2 regions of the Romboutsia sp. D33t1_170424_H2 genome follow, and region 2 is predicted to be linked to the other one. Evidence: riboswitches for the same ligand, from Rfam matches in the RefSeq annotation. Region 2 holds a riboswitch; the other holds the start of a gene.

Region 1 (8,413 bases), 190 kb from region 2:
TTGACAATGCATTTAGAGACTTAGAGTTTGGTAGAGTTGATGCAGTTGTAGCTGATGAAGTATTAGCAAAGTATTATATAAGCAATTCAAATAAACAAAATTTTGTTATCTTAAAGGATAACTTTGGAGAGGAAAGCTTTGTTATCGGATTTAAAAAAGGAAATACTTCACTTTCCAATAAAGTAAATAAAGCTTTAACTGAAGTTAAAGAAGATAAAACTTTCGATAAAATTTATAAAAAATGGTTTAACTAGATTTAGGAGGATTTAATATGTTACAAGGATTAAAAATAGTGTTTATTGTATTTATGCTAACACTTATAATATCAATACCTCTAGGTATAATTATTTGCACATTAAGATTATCTAAAAACAATATTTTAAATGGTATTTCAAAATTTTATATATTAATCTTTAGAGGTACTCCACTTTTACTACAACTAATATTTATATTCTACGGACTTCCTCTTTTAGGAATTGTATTTGATAGATTTACAGTAGCAATACTTGCCTTTTCTCTAAACTATAGTGCATATTTTGCAGAAATATTTAGAGGAGGCATAGAGTCAATAGATAAAGGTCAATATGAAGCCTCTTTAGTACTTGGATTTGACAGATTTACAACTTATAAAAAAATAATAGTACCCCAAGTAGTAAAAAGTATTTTAGCTCCAATGTCTAATGAAGTTATAACATTAATAAAAGATACATCTTTAGTTTATATATTAGGACTTAACGATATACTAAGACTTGCTCAGATAGCTTCTAATAGAACTTTAAGTTTAATTCCCCTACTTAAGGTTGGTCTTATATATTTAGGATTAATTTTCATACTAAGTAGTGTCTTTAAAGCTTTAGAAAATAAGTATTCATATTATAGATAGGAGTTTTTATATGTTAGAAATAAAAAATTTAAATAAATCATTTGGTAAAAATAAAATATTAAATAATATATCATTTAATATAAATAAAGGTGAAATTGGAGTTTTACTTGGAAAATCAGGCGCTGGTAAAACAACTTTACTTAGATGTATATGTGGACTAGAAGATTTTGATAGTGGAAGTATTATAATAGATAAAACCACTATGAAAAGCTCTATGGATATACTAAAGTTAAAAGGTCAAATTGGAATGGTATTTCAAAATTTCAATTTATTTCCACATATGTCTGTACTTGAAAACATTACCTGTGCATTAGTTAATGTACTAGGTCAAAGTGATAAAGAAGCTTTAGAAAAAGCTACTAGTATTTTAGATTTAGTTAACTTAAAAGATAAACTAAATTCATATCCTTTTGAACTATCTGGTGGACAAAAACAAAGAGTAGCAATCGCTCGTGCAATAGCCCTATCCCCAAAGATATTATGCTTTGATGAACCTACATCTGCACTAGACCTAGAATCTATAGAGGATATAATAAATATCATGTATAAGTTAAAAGAAAATGGTATGACTATTTTAATAATTACTCATGACTTAGATTTTGCAAATAAAATTTCCGATAAAAGCATAACTATAAAAAATGGATTAGTTGATAATTTAGCCATACTTTAATAAAAAATTTCCTTCACTTGAACTACGTATAGGCAAAGTGTTTCATATCACCGACAACTACTTCCATTGCTCAAGTTTAGCGATTAATCTAAAAAAAGTATATCTTAACAATTGTTAAGATATACTTTCCTTAAAATGCAGTATTCGTAGCAGTTATTTCGTAGCTATCAAAATCATCTTTTTCACATAATATTTCAACTTTTCTTTTTTCTCCTGGTGCTATATCACTTTCATTAGTAAAAGATTTTTCTATAACAGTACCATCTTTTCCTAATAGCTTATAATCAAACTGAACATAATCTATCATTTCATTACTTGTATTTTCAAAAACTCCAACTATTTTAGTCATGTAATCTTCTTTTTTTATTTCCCAAGTAATATTTTTAGCCATCTCTTCTATTTTCTTATTTTCTTTTTCTGATTGTGATTGTGTTTCTTCTATAGCATGGTTAACACTAGATGCACCTTGTGCAAGCATTAGAGCGCAACCTCCTATTATAACTACAAATCCTATTATAACTCCTAGTAAAACTTTTTTCATAAATAACCTCCATAATAACTATTTCATTATTTATTATAAAGTTTATTTATAGCCTATTGGTATGCTCATAGCATACAACTACCCTACAATATAAGTTAATGGTATACCTAGGCTCCAAAATATTATATTAGAATATAGTACATATCCAAGTATCTTTATATGTAATTTATTACTTTTTATAATTGGTAACTTGTTTTTTATATCTAGAAAATTAGTATATAATAAAAAATACATTAAAAGCATTATTACTACTATTAAGTTTTGTATTAATTCACCAATGCTACTTCCAACAAATAGTCCTATTATTAAAAATATATAAAATACTGTAGATAGTGTCATATTGATCCTATTTCCATTTCTAAACCCTGGTATATACTTAGATTTTAACCTAGTGTTTTTATTAATTTTTTTAGTTTTAATATTTATAGGTTTACTACTATCTTCATTTATAATTTTTTCTTTTAATTTATATCCTATTTTGTTTATATTTTTTTCTTTACTGGCTTGTGTTTTATAAATTAATTTTATTAAATCACTCTTTAGTGCTGATACATCTTGATACCTATCATCTGGAGATATCTTAGTACATTTCTTTATAACATTTTCCAATAACCCTTTATTTTCAACTTCTTTTATATGCTTTCCTGTAGTTAGCACATTCATCATAATACCCAATGAGTATATATCGCTTCTACAATCACTTTGTTCAAATCCAAATTGTTCAGGAGATGCATAACCTTTAGTGCCTAGTAAAATTGTATCCATATTTTCTCCATATTTATAATTTCTAGATATATCAAAATCAATAAGCTTTAATACATTATCATTACTTATCATTATATTAGATGGCTTAATATCTCTATGTATTATTGGCGGGTTTAGATTATGTAATATATTTAATATGTCACATAAAGATATTATATAATTTATAACTTCTATTTCTTCTAAATGACCTGTTTCTTTTAATTTTTCATGAAGAGTTTTACCATTTACAAACTCCTCTATTACTACCAACTTATTATCTATTTCAAATACTTCATATATTTTAGGCATATTTTCACTTTTTATATTCTTTAAAGCATCATATACATCTTTATTACATTCTTTTAATAATCTTTTTATATATGATTTATTTTTTATATTATTATGAACAAGTATTACTTCACTTTTACTACTTTTATGTATTGTTTTTAGTTCTTCATATAAAGACAACTCTAGTTCTGCTTCTAAATTCAAATTTAATCCCTCTTTATCTACATTTTTCAGTAAAATTATATCATACATAAATACTATTTTGTTAAACTTCTAATTTAATGATAATATTATACTATCTATAAGGAGGTTTTATATGAACGTAAAAACTATATCCCCTTTTTCTATATTATCAAAATCTATAATTTTATTTATACTAGGACTTATTATGTTATTTAGTTCTGATTTTATAGGAAGTATAACAACTGATATGATACTAACTTTTTTATTACTTATAGGTGCATTATCTATGCTAACTTATATTTTTAACAAAGAAAAGCGCCATATAAGTACACTAGTTGAAGGTATTCTTTGTATTTCTCTTGGGCTTTTTATTAAATATAATCCTATTTTTTTAACGGTATCTATTATAAGAATAATAGGTCTGTATGCATTATTAAATTTTGTAGGTAGAATTACTGCAGCTATTATTTTATACAAAAACAATGTAAAAGAATGTGTAAGGGGCTTTATTTTTAGCTTAATATCATTAGGATTTGGTGTTGTTTTATTATTTTATCCACTAGATTATATATCTATAGTAGATAAAATATGCAGTATATATGTAATACTAATATCTCTTACACTTTTTTCTGATTTTTTAAGGGAGATTTTAGATATTAATACCTTTAAATCTAATTTAAAAAGGAGATTTAGGATTACACTACCAATAGTTTATGCAGCATTTATACCTCAACATCTATTAGATAAAATTAATAATTTTATCAAGGTAAATCCTAATAATAAAGTTTTAGTTGAAAATAGTGACTATGATAATTTAATAGATAGTTCTTTTTCAACAATAGATATATTTATTCATCTAGCACCTGATTGTGCTAATGGATTTGGTCATGTTGATATATCTTTTGATGGAATAACTTATTCATACGGAACTTATGATAGTAGTTCTAATAGATTATTTACACTTGTTAGCGATGGTGTTTTATTAGAAGCTGATACTAAAAAATATATTAATTTTATAAATTCTAAATGCAATCGGTCTCTAATAGGGTTTACTTTAGCATTAAATAAAATTCAACATAATGCTATTAAAGATAAAATATCATCTATTAAAAATAATTGTATTCACTGGGAATGTAATTCAAAGAAAGATCCTTTTAAAGAGTATACTGATGAAACAAATCTAATGTTTTTAGATACTAATTGTAAATTTTATAAATTCAAATCTGGGTATTTTAAAACATACTTTACTCTAACAGCAAATTGCGTAAGACTTGCAGATACTATCGTAGGTTCTATAGGTTTAGATTTAATAGCAATAAATGGTATAATAACACCTGGTACTTATTATAATTATTTAGATAATTTATTTAAAAGAAAAAATACTATAGTTGTAAAAAAACAACTTTATATGAAACAATCTTCTATATAAATTGGAGGTAATAGCTTGAATAATGAAACAATAGAGTTAATGAGTGTTTTAAAAAATATAAAAGATGAAAGTTGTTTAGATGAATATCTAGTAGATATCTATGATAAATATAAAGGCTTAGAATTCAAGACATTTTTTGAAGATATTTTAAAACATAAACAAATTACTAAAAGTGAGCTTATAAAAAATGCTCGTATAGATAGAACTTATGGTTATCAAATTTTAAATGGAAGCAAAAAGCCTAGTCGCGATAAAGTTATAAAACTTTGTATAGGAGCAAATCTAGATATTAAAGAAACTAATAAAGCCTTAAGACTTGCCGATTGCGGTGAACTATATTCTAAAAATTTAAGAGATGCTGTGATTATATTTGGTTTAAACAAAGGAATTGGTATTCTAAAATTAGATGAACTCTTATACGATAGGAATTTGGCTTGCTTAGATGATTAAGATTTAAAAAGGTAATAAGTTTATGTTGTTACATACTTATTACCTTTTTTATATTTAGGATTAAATTATATATTTTATTTATCTATACTCATTTTTATTTACATTAGCTTCTTCTTTTATTTCACTACGCATATTATTAAGAGATTCTTCTCTTCTTTTATTTTTTTCCTCTAATTTTCTTCTTTCTTCAGGATTATCTACCTTTTCAATCATTTCATTTGCTAATCTAATATTTTTTAGAGTATGATTTATATTACATTGTATTTTCTCAACATTGTCTCTTCTATCGTCTGGATTTGGTTTCATTTTATATCTCCTTTTAATTAATTTTCATTAGTTATATTGTTCAATACACATATTTTTATTCTAGTTTGATTAAGTCAAAAAATATATATTATAGAAATTATCCTAAGATTTTAAATATCTAGTTTATATAGCTAAAGTGTTTAATTTTATTTTTTTTGATTTGACATTTGATATTTTTTTTTGTACTATTATAGAAAATGCAATAACAAATCAATACCCGATTGAAGCTTTATAGAAGAGCTGTCATTTTGACACACCGAAGGAGTCGCACTCTCAGGTACTTTTATAAGTAGGACTGTAAAGCTTAGGGAACTCTGGAGAGACCTATATAGGCGCCGAAGGGGCAAGGCAATTTTGCTCAATCTCTCAGGCAAAAGGACAGGGATTATGTACTATACTTACTTTTTGTATAGTTTTATAGTTGTAGTTTATCCAGAGCTAAGTCTTAAGACTTGGCTTTTTTTATTCAAGCAATTATTATTCTTATTATTTAGAAAATTAAAAATTTCTAAATATCTTATCTTCCTGTCAATTAATTCATTTTCCTTTATTGATTTATTAAGGCATAAAATTCACTTCGCTTAAAAAATAAGCGAATATATAAGGAGTGTATTTTTATGAATTTAATTGATGTTTTATCTCAAATTAACTCATTTATATGGGGACCACCTTTACTAATACTATTAGTTGGTACTGGTATATTATTTACTTTTAAACTTGGATTTTTACAAATAACTAAATTACCTACTGCTTTAAAATTAATATTTAAATCAGAAAATAATGGTAGTGGAGATATTTCAAGCTTTAGCGCTTTATGCACTGCTCTTGCTGCTACAGTTGGTACTGGAAATATAGTTGGTGTTGCTACTGCTCTAAAAATAGGAGGTCCTGGTGCATTATTTTGGATGTGGGTTGCAGCATTTTTTGGAATGGCTACTAAATATGCTGAAGGAGTACTTGCTATAAAGTATAGAACTAAAAATGAAAAAAACGAAATTTCTGGTGGTCCTATGTACTATATAGTAAATGGTATGGGATCTAAGTATAAACCTCTTGCTATTTTCTTTGCTATAAGTGGTATTTTAGTTGCTCTTTTAGGTATAGGTACATTTACTCAAGTTAATTCTATAACTGATTCTATTAATGGAAGTTTTGGAATTAATCCTAAAATAACTGGAATTATATTAACATTAATTGTAGCCTTAGTTATATTTGGAGGTATTAAAAATATTTCAAAAGTAGCATCTACAGTAGTTCCATTTATGTCTTTTGTATATATACTAATGTGCTTTTTAATTATTTTAGGCTCATTTAATAAAATACCATCTACATTTATCTTAATACTAAAAAGTGCTTTTACACCTACATCTTCTATAGGTGGATTTATGGGAGCTAGTGTATCTATGGCTATTAGAAATGGTATTGCTCGAGGCGTATTTTCTAATGAATCTGGACTTGGTAGTGCTCCAATTGCAGCAGCTGCTGCTAAAACTAATCATCCAGCTGAGCAAGGTCTTATATCTATGACTGGGACATTTATAGATAGTTTGATAATCTGTTCTCTTACTGGATTTTCTCTTATATTATCTGGTGTATGGAAAGGAGATTTAAATGGTGCTCTTATGACTCAAAGTGCATTTGAAAGTGTTCTTCCACATATTGGACCTTTATTTTTAACTATTAGTTTAAGTTTATTTGCTTTTACTACTATACTTGGTTGGTGTTATTATGGAGAAAGATGTTTTGAGTTTTTATTTGGTATTAAGTTTATAAGCGCTTACAGGGTTGTCTTTGTTTTAATGATACTTATTGGGTCATTTTTAAAACTTGAAATGGTTTGGATAATTGCGGATATGGTTAATGCTCTTATGGCTATACCTAACCTTATAGCTCTAATTTATCTTACTCCTGTAGTTATAGCTGAAACTAATACCTATATGAATTATTTAAAATTAAAAAAAGAAGATTCTTATGCTATTAATATATAAATAAATTACATTAATAACTTATATTTTATATGTATTATTTTAAATAAAAAACCTGTATCAATATTATTGATACAGGTTTTTTATTATTATATCTAAAATTATATTATACATTCTATAAGTTCTTCTTTGTTCACTCGATAGAAATACTTATTTATATCAATATTTTCTAATATATCTAATATATCTTTTTTATTATATCTACATCCATATAGTAAATTTGATATATCCTCTATTTCGCCTTCTCCAAAAAAGTCTCCATTTATTTTACATTCTTTTATTATACCTTTATCTACATTAATCCTAAACTCTACTTTCCCACCATCTAATCTTTTTCCTTTAACAATCTCAAATTTAGGAGATTTTCCGTAGTTCCATTCCCAAGTTTCAAATTTTTCTTTAGCTATTTCTTCTACTCTCTTTATATCTTCTTTTGTTAAATTATAAACTCCACTAGATTCTTTAAGTAAACTCTCTAGCATTATATCTTTAAACTTTAAACTATCCATATCTTCCTTTAAATAGTTTTTAAGATTTGCAACCCTATCTTTAACTGATTTTATTCCTTTAGATATTATCTTATCTTCAGCTACAGTTATACTTCTTACCATTTCCTCTATGTTAGTATCAAATAGTATAGAACCATGGTGTAATTTACATCCATTTTTAACACATTGTGCATTTCCAGAGAATTTTTTGCCATCTACTAATAAATCATTCCTACTATTAAAGTATGCATCTATTCCTTGACTTTTTAATGCTTCAATAATTGGCGTTGTAAATGTTTTAAAGTCTATTCCATTTCCATTATAATTTTTAGTTATAAAGCTAAATTGCCATCCATTCATATCCGTATATATAGTTCCGCCACCTGTTATACGTCTAACTACATTTATATTATTATTTTTTACATAATCTTCATTAATTTCTTCTA
Region 2 (8,413 bases):
GGTGTTATATATTCATCATTAGTACTATTTGTAAAAGATCCAAAAGAACCCTCGACAAAAGTTGAACAAGTAGTTTGAGATGTAGAATCTGCTCTACTACCAGCAACATTTATGCCTCCAGCATAGCATTTTTTGCTATTATTATACACACAGTTAGTTGCAGAACAATTTAAATTTTCATTCATAATTACATTCCTCCTAAAATTATCTTCTAGGTTAGTATGTGAAAAATAAAAGAAAATATAACTTATATATTACAACTTAATAATTATAGTTAATCTATTTATAGCTATTATCTAGGACAAAATGTTTCACAACTTTGATTTTCGTTGTTTATTTGAACATTTAATGCAACACAAGAGCCTTCGTCATTATGTTTGCATTCTTTGGCCTGGCAAGCTATATTGTGAGTTTTAGCATAGTCTTCATTACTAGTTGAGTTAGTCAAAGTTGCATTTTTTCTATCTTCAAAAGTTAGACAGTGGGTACCATTTGTATTTGATGCTATAGAACCTGAGATATTTATACCGTTAGCATAACAACTACTGCATTTATTATAAAAACATGTAGATGCTAAACATACTAAATTTCCATTCATAATTAATATACCTCCTAGAATTTTATCTAATTTAGTATGTGAAAAAATTAAAGATTTAATCCATTTAAGGTATATATTTATTCTAGGCAATTGTCACATAAAACTGCAACATCCTCTAGAGTCTCTCTGCCTAAATTTTTATTAATATGATACACATCTAAGTTGTGTTCTTGTCCACAAATAGAACAAGTATAATCATTTTCTCTAAGCGCATAATCTTTAAATATTTGCCAATGTATGCTATTTAAGTATTCCTTATACTTAACTTTAAGGCATGCCTCTAAATATTCACTATACAGATTATCTAAGTCAAAGCTAGTTAGATTAGAATATTCACATTCAAAATAATCACAATCATTATATAGGTTAGGTGGTGAATCTAGCAATATACATTTTATATTATATTTGTAATTTTTATCAGGACCATCTAGAGAAAGATGAGTACAATAAGAACAACATTTCTTTGGTAATACTTCTTTAAGTTTCTCAACATTTTTATTCATATGTAACCTCCAATAATTTATATACTTTAATAAACAATATATAGTGAAACTTAGAATTCATTGATAAACACTCTTTATAAGATATATTAAAAAATAGTGATATATATTCTATAAATAAAGGGTTTTATAAAAAAATAAAGTAATTATGTTATATTAATTAAAACTAGGGTGATGAAATGAGAACTTATAATTTTGAGAAAGTAAGAGAAGATTCATACAACGAACTTGAAAAAATGAAGAAAGAAATGAAATATATAAATAAGTTAAATTTTAAAATAGAAAAAGAACAAATATATACAATAGAAACTCAAAATAAAGATTATAGTGATTTATATAATATATATGATGAAGAAAAGCTATATAATTTAAGAATACACAAAAAAAGTATTGGTAAATTTTCTAGTAAAGAAAGAAATGAAAAAAAGTTAAAAAATTTAAGAGTATTGTATTGTGAATTTGAAGAATGTAGGTTTGAAAATATAGAATTTATAAGTTGTATATTTATAGGAAATGTGTTTTTTAAATGTGATTTTGAAAATGTAATATTTAAAGATTGTAAATTCTATAATGAAAAAGATGATATAAATATATTTAAAGATGAATGTAAGTTTAGAGATGTTAGATTTACTAATAGTAATATAGAAAAAACAAAATTTGAAAGCATGAGTTTAAAAAATGTATATATAAAGGAAAGTAATCTAAATGGTTCTATATTTAATAAATGCATAATGAAAGAGGTTATAATTTGTGACAGTGATTTAAGTGCTATTAAAATATTACGTCCAAAGCATTTAGATATATCTTTTGAAGATTATTATTTAAGTAAATTTGACGAGCATACATTTATAGATAAAGTTGACTTAAAGAAAAAAGATAAGAATGAGTGTATAGATATATACAAGGTATATAAGGATATATCAACAAAATTTGAAGCTAATAGATTATTAAACATAGGTGGAGAATATTATTATATAGCTAAATTAATAGAGAAAGATGGTTTAAAAGGAATAGCTAAGTTAAAGTCCATAATATACTGGGCACTTTGTGGTTATGGAGAACGTCCAACATATGCGCTTATAACATCTTTAGAAATTGTATTGGTATTTGCTATATTATACATGATAACAGGTCTTAATATAGGTGGAGAATTTATAAATTATAAAGGTGCATTAATGGGAAATATAGATGTATCTTCTATAAATAAAGACTTCATTAATTCATTGTATTTTAGTATAGTAACTTTTACAACAGTTGGATATGGAGATATAACTCCAGTAGGATTTTTTAGTACTTTATTATCTGCAATAGAAATGCTTTTAGGTGTTACTATGGTTGGTATTTGGACAGCTACATTGTCTAGGAAGATAACAAAATAAAGAGAATTTAAACTCAAAGATATAACATTTAATAATAAAAAATAATGTAATACAAGAACTTAAACGCATATGAATATATAAAGAATGGATATAAGTTAGTTTACATAAAGCGACTTATATCCACAAAGAAAGAATTATATTACATGATTAATATTAATACTTATTTATTTAGTAAAAATTTATTGATAACATGTGCAACTCCATGTTCATTATTAGTTTTAGTTATATAGTTTGCAATATTCTTTATGCTATCGCGAGCATTACCCATTGCTACACCAAGCCCTGCATACTCTATCATATGCTTGTCATTTTCTTCATCACCTACAGCTATAGCTTTATCTATAGATAAATCTATATTTTTACATAAAGCTTTAAGCGCATTTCCTTTATTAGCTTTTTTATTTAAAAATTCTAGGAAAAATGGAGCAGATCTAACAACTGTGTATTTATCAAAAAATTCTTGAGGTACATTTTTTATTATTTCTTCTAATTTTTCAGGTTCGTCAACAATCATAACCTTACAAAATGTCATAGTTTCATCTATTTCTTCTTCTGGTTTATAAACTAAAGGTATTTTATTTAAATCAGATTCTAAAACAGTGTATTTACTAGGTTTTTTGTTAGGTGTTACAACATCAAGTGGTGTACTTATATGAAGATAAGTATTAAGTTTTTTAGAAAGTTCATATATAGATTTAAAATCATCATAATTCATTTCTATATTAGATATAACTTTTTTAGTTTTAACTTCTTGAACAACAGCTCCGTTAAAGCATATAACATAGTCCCCCTCATCAGTTAAATTAAGCTCTTCAAGTAGTGGAGTTACACCAGGTAGTGGTCTACCAGTAGATAAAACTACTTTATTCCCATTTTGTTTAGCTTCTTGGATAGAGTCAAAAACCTCCTTAGTTATTTTTTTTTCGGTATTTAATAAAGTGCCATCAATATCTAGTGCTATTAATTTATACATATAATCCTCCTATGATATTTACATAAAGATAGTTATAATTATATCAATATATGCAGAATTTATATAGAGAAAATTAAAAAAGAGTGTATGCTATAATATAAATATTAAAAATAAATATAAATAAAGGAGATATTTCAATGAAGTTTTCAGATTTTAAATATGAAAGACCAAATTATGAAAAAAGTAAAAATCAAATAATAAAAATAATAAATAATATAGAAAATTCAAAAACTTACAAAGAGCAAAGACAAAATATTGATAAACTAAATAGCATTAGAAATAATATAGAAACTATGAGTACATTATGTTCTATAAGACATAGTATAAATGTTGAAGATAAGTTTTATGAAAGGGAAAAAGTGTATTGGGACGAATATTCTCCATTATATGAAGAACTTAATTCACTTTTTTATAAATCAGTAGTAAACTCAAAATTTAAAGAAGATATTCAAAAAGATTTTGGAAGACAGTTTATAAATATAGCAAGCTTTAATTTAAAGTCTTTTAGTAGCGAAATAATAAAAGACCTTCAAGAGGAAAATAAGCTTTGTTCTAAATATACAAAACTATTAGCATCTGCTAAAATTCATTTTGAAGGAGAAGAAAGAAACCTATCTGGACTTTTAAAATTTATGTCAAGTGAAGATAGAGATATGAGGATAAAGGCATCTAAGGCATATTACAATTACTTTGAAGAAAAAGAAAATGAATTTGATGAAGTATTTGATAAATTAGTTAAAGTAAGAAATAATATGGCTATAAAACTTGGTTTTGACAACTTTGTAGAATTAGGATATATAAGAATGATGAGAACTGATTACAACAAAGACATGGTAAAAAACTTTAGAAAACAAGTTTTAGATTATATTGTACCTGTAGCAAATAGTCTTTACGAAAGACAATCTAAAAGGATAGGTGTAGATAGACTTACATATGTAGATGAAAACCTTGAGTTTTTAAGTGGGAATGCAACACCTAAGGGAAGTGACGAATACATAATAGAAAATGGAAGAAAAATGTATTCTGAGCTATCAAATGAAACTAAAGAATTCTTTAATTTCATGCTAGAAAATGAACTTATGAACTTAGTAACTAAAAAAGGTAAAGCAGCAGGTGGATACTGTACATATATACCAGATTATAAATCTCCATTTATATTCTCGAACTTTAATCAAACATTAGATGATATAGATGTATTAACTCATGAAGCAGGTCATGCTTTTCAGCTTTATATGTCAACTTGGATTGATATGCCAGAAATAAACTTCCCAACTTATGAAAGTTGTGAAATACACTCTATGAGTATGGAATTTATAACTTGGCCTTGGATGGAATTATTCTTTAAAGAAGATACAGAGAAATATAAATTTACTCATCTATCATCAGCTATTAAGTTTATACCATATGGAATAGTAGTAGATGAATTCCAGCACTATATATATGAACAGCCTAATATGACTAAAGAAGAAAGAAAAAATATTTGGAGAGAACTAGAGAAAAAATATTTACCACATAGAATATTTGAAGATAATGATTTTTTAGAAAAAGGAACTTGGTGGTTTAAGCAAGGACATATATTTAAAAATCCATTTTATTATATAGACTATACATTAGCTCAGATATGTGCATTACAGTTTTGGAAAAAAATGAGGGTGGACAGAATCAATGGATGGGAAAATTATCTAGACATATGTAGAGTTGGAGGAACAAAGTCATTCTTAGAAATAGTAAAGATAGGTGATTTAAAATCTCCATTTGAAGATGGATGTGTAGAAAGTATTATAGATGTTATTAAAAATTATTTAGATAGTATAGATGATAAAGCTTTATAATATATATACTGTAGAAATATGTAGCAATATTTATAGAAAAATATATTGGAATTTAAATTGAAAGTTTCTTTTCTTAACTTAGAAAGTATAAAAAAATTAAACATTCCGGTTGAAGGATATAGGAGATTACTTCTAAAAAGAAGTGACCGAAGGTACAAGTTTGATTAAATCCTAATTTAATCAAATGAAATTCTCAGGTAAAAATACTATATTCAGATGGAATTCTGAAGATTATATTAACAGAGAAAACAAATGGGATTTGTTTTCTCTGTTTTTTATTAAATAGACTTAAAAAGGAGAGGATTTTTATAATAATAATAACCGATAATACTATTGTCAAAAACAAAATAAAGCACAAAAATGTAAAATATATAAATGACATATATTTAGAAGTTTTAAAAGAAAGTAGAAATCTAATTCACAAAGGTTACGAACTTTTATCACATCCGATGTATTCCAGTATAAAGCCAAATGAAACTCCATACAGAAGTATAATATTAAAAAAATCAAACAAGTTAGATACAAATTCAGTACTATTAATTGAAGAAGCAATATACATTTCTAATAAATTTCAAAATAATAAACAAACACCTAATTGGACATATAATGTAATAGATGACTTTAGAGTTATAGACTTAGATATCTTAAGTAATACATTAGAAAGAATTCAATATATATTATAGAAATTAAAAATAATATTTGTATGTGACAAAATAATAAAATATTTTTTTATAAAAATGTTAAAAAAATAAATATAAAGGAGAAATTTATGGGAAATATATATGATTTAATAATAATAGGCTCAGGGCCTGCAGGGCTTTCGGCAGGACTTTATGGTGCAAGAGCAAAGTTAAAAACTCTTATACTTGAAAAAGGAAAAACTGGAGGACAAATAGTAACAACTCATGATGTTGCTAACTATCCAGGTTCAGTAGAAAATGCTAGTAGACCTAAGTTAATAGCAAGAATGGTGGAACAATGCAAAGGTTTTGGGGCAGAAATGAAAAAAGATAATATAATAGATGTAGATTTAGAATCTGATATAAAAGTATTAAAAGGTGAAAAAGGCGAATATAGAGGAAAGGCTGTAGTAATTGCTACTGGGTCTATACCTAGAAAGCTTGGTGTTAAAGGAGAAAAAGAGCTAACAGGTAAGGGAGTATCATATTGTGCAACATGTGATGGAGATTTTTTCACAGATTTAGAAGTATTTGCAATAGGTGGAGGAAATAGCGCAGTTGAAGAAGAGATTTTTTTAACAAAATTTGCTAGAAAGGTAACAATAATTAATAGAAATGAAAAGCTAACTTGTGCCAAATCAATAGCAGAAAAAGCACAAAACAATCCTAATATAGAATTTGTACACAATACGACTGTGAAAGAATTATGCGGTGATGGAATATTAGAAAAAGTTGTATTTGAAAATATTCTAACAGGTGAATTAAGTGAATATGAAGCAGATGAAGAAGATGGAACAATGGGGGTATTTGTATTCATAGGACTCAAACCAGAAACAGAAATATTTAGAGATAAAATAGATACAGACCAAAATGACTATATAATAACAGATGAAGATATGAAGACTAATATAGAAGGGATATTTGCAGCAGGAGATTGCAGAGTTAAAGCTTTAAGACAGGTAGTAACAGCTACTAATGATGGAGCTATAGCTACAATAAGTGCTGAAAAATATATAGAAAGTAAAGAATGGAATTTAGAAAAATCAACTATTTAATTATAAAGGGGGAGTTTGAATGATAATTTTAGATAAAAATACCTTTGAAGAAGAAGTTTTAAAACATGAAGGTATAGTTGTTGTAGATTTTTGGAGTGAAGGGTGTGAACCGTGTAAAGCATTGCTTCCAGAGGTTGAAGAACTTGATAATAAATATAAGGAAAATTTTAAATTCTGTAAACTAGATACAACAAAAGCTAGAAGATTGGCTATAAAAGAAAAGGTATTAGGACTTCCAACAATAGCTATATACAAAGAGGGTCAAAAAATAGATGAGGTTACAAAAGATGATGCAACTAGGATTAATATAGAAGAAATGATAAAGAAATACCTTTAATATTTATATAAAATAGTTACTTACAACTAGTTTGATAAATATTAAAGGTTATATATTGAGTTAGTTGAGAAATATAAATTTTAGTTTTTTAAAACTTAAATAATTAGGGGGTGCAAGCATGCGTCTTGAGTTAGGTAAAATTTTTATAAGAGATATTCAGTTTGGGAAGTAACTAAAGTTAAAGATGCTACATTATACATCAACAAGGAAGAAATGCTTAAAGAAATTGGTGGGGACGAGCATATAAAGTCTATAGATCTAGAACTAGCTCATTCAGGTGAAAGTGTAAGAATAGTACCAGTAAAAGATGTTATAGAACCAAGAGTTAAAGTAGAAGGTAATGGAGGAATATTCCCAGGAATAATATCTAAGATTGAATTGTTGGAAGTGAAAAAACTCATGCAATTTATGGGTGTGCTGTTGTTACTACTGGTAAAATAGTAGGATTCTAAGAAGGTATTATCGATATGACAGGACCTGGGGCAAAATATTGCCCTTTCTCTAATCTTAACAATATAGTTGCTATAGCAGAACCAGTAGATGAATTAAAACAACATGACCATGAAAAAGCAATAAGAATGATAGGATTTAAAGTTGCAGCATATTTAGGGGAAACTGCTAGAAATTTAACTCCTGATGAAGTTAAGGTTTATGAAACTAAGCCACTTTTAGAATCAATAAAAGAGTATCCACACCTTCCAAAAGTAGCATATGTTTATATGCTTCAAACTCAAGGATTGCTTCATGATACGTATGTATATGGTGTTGATGCGCTTAGAGAAATATAGGAATAAGTGAATAAAATAATGGAGTATCTAAAGAAGAAGCTAAAAAGATAATAGCAGAGTCCCTAAGAAAATTAGCATTAGATATGATAGAAGAATAGGAGGTAATATTATGGCTAAAAAGATAATAGGGCAAACTCTTCTAGAGATAGCTGATGCAATAGAAAGTGGAGAATTTGGTAAAAAAATAAGAGTAGGACTGACTACATTAGGAAGTGAACATGGAATAGATAATTTAGTAAATGGAGCTAATTTAGCTAAGTCTAGCTTATTT

What was found. Region 2 has a riboswitch for glycine ahead of I4U66_RS01135 (GrdX family protein). Riboswitches for the same ligand answer to the same signal wherever they lie in the genome.
Region 1: another riboswitch for glycine. It lies ahead of I4U66_RS02040 (alanine/glycine:cation symporter family protein); the one in region 2 lies ahead of I4U66_RS01135 (GrdX family protein).

What each region holds. Positions count from the first base shown of each region.
Region 1 covers NZ_JADOZQ010000001.1:407,502-415,914, reverse strand. Annotated here, with positions in the region: gene I4U66_RS02080 (amino acid ABC transporter substrate-binding protein) at 1-254, shown strand, start outside; gene I4U66_RS02075 (amino acid ABC transporter permease) at 272-883, shown strand; gene I4U66_RS02070 (amino acid ABC transporter ATP-binding protein) at 894-1,553, shown strand; gene I4U66_RS02065 (FxLYD domain-containing protein) at 1,684-2,094, opposite strand; gene I4U66_RS02060 (serine/threonine-protein kinase) at 2,173-3,330, opposite strand; gene I4U66_RS02055 (HdeD family acid-resistance protein) at 3,443-4,738, shown strand; gene I4U66_RS02050 (hypothetical protein) at 4,754-5,188, shown strand; gene tlp (small acid-soluble spore protein Tlp) at 5,267-5,494, opposite strand; glycine riboswitch at 5,799-5,886, shown strand; gene I4U66_RS02040 (alanine/glycine:cation symporter family protein) at 6,112-7,482, shown strand; gene I4U66_RS02035 (lipoate--protein ligase) at 7,581-8,413, opposite strand, start outside.
Region 2 covers NZ_JADOZQ010000001.1:215,411-223,823, forward strand. Annotated here, with positions in the region: gene I4U66_RS01105 (DUF1540 domain-containing protein) at 1-185, opposite strand, end outside; gene I4U66_RS01110 (DUF1540 domain-containing protein) at 293-598, opposite strand; gene I4U66_RS01115 (hypothetical protein) at 676-1,101, opposite strand; gene I4U66_RS01120 (ion channel) at 1,278-2,477, shown strand; gene yidA (sugar-phosphatase) at 2,638-3,450, opposite strand; gene I4U66_RS01130 (M3 family oligoendopeptidase) at 3,588-5,282, shown strand; glycine riboswitch at 5,392-5,501, shown strand; gene I4U66_RS01135 (GrdX family protein) at 5,600-5,965, shown strand; gene trxB (thioredoxin-disulfide reductase) at 6,052-7,017, shown strand; gene trxA (thioredoxin TrxA) at 7,037-7,354, shown strand; partial or broken gene I4U66_RS14965 (glycine/sarcosine/betaine reductase component B subunit) at 7,473-8,127, shown strand; partial or broken gene I4U66_RS14970 (glycine/sarcosine/betaine reductase complex component C subunit alpha) at 8,252-8,413, shown strand, end outside.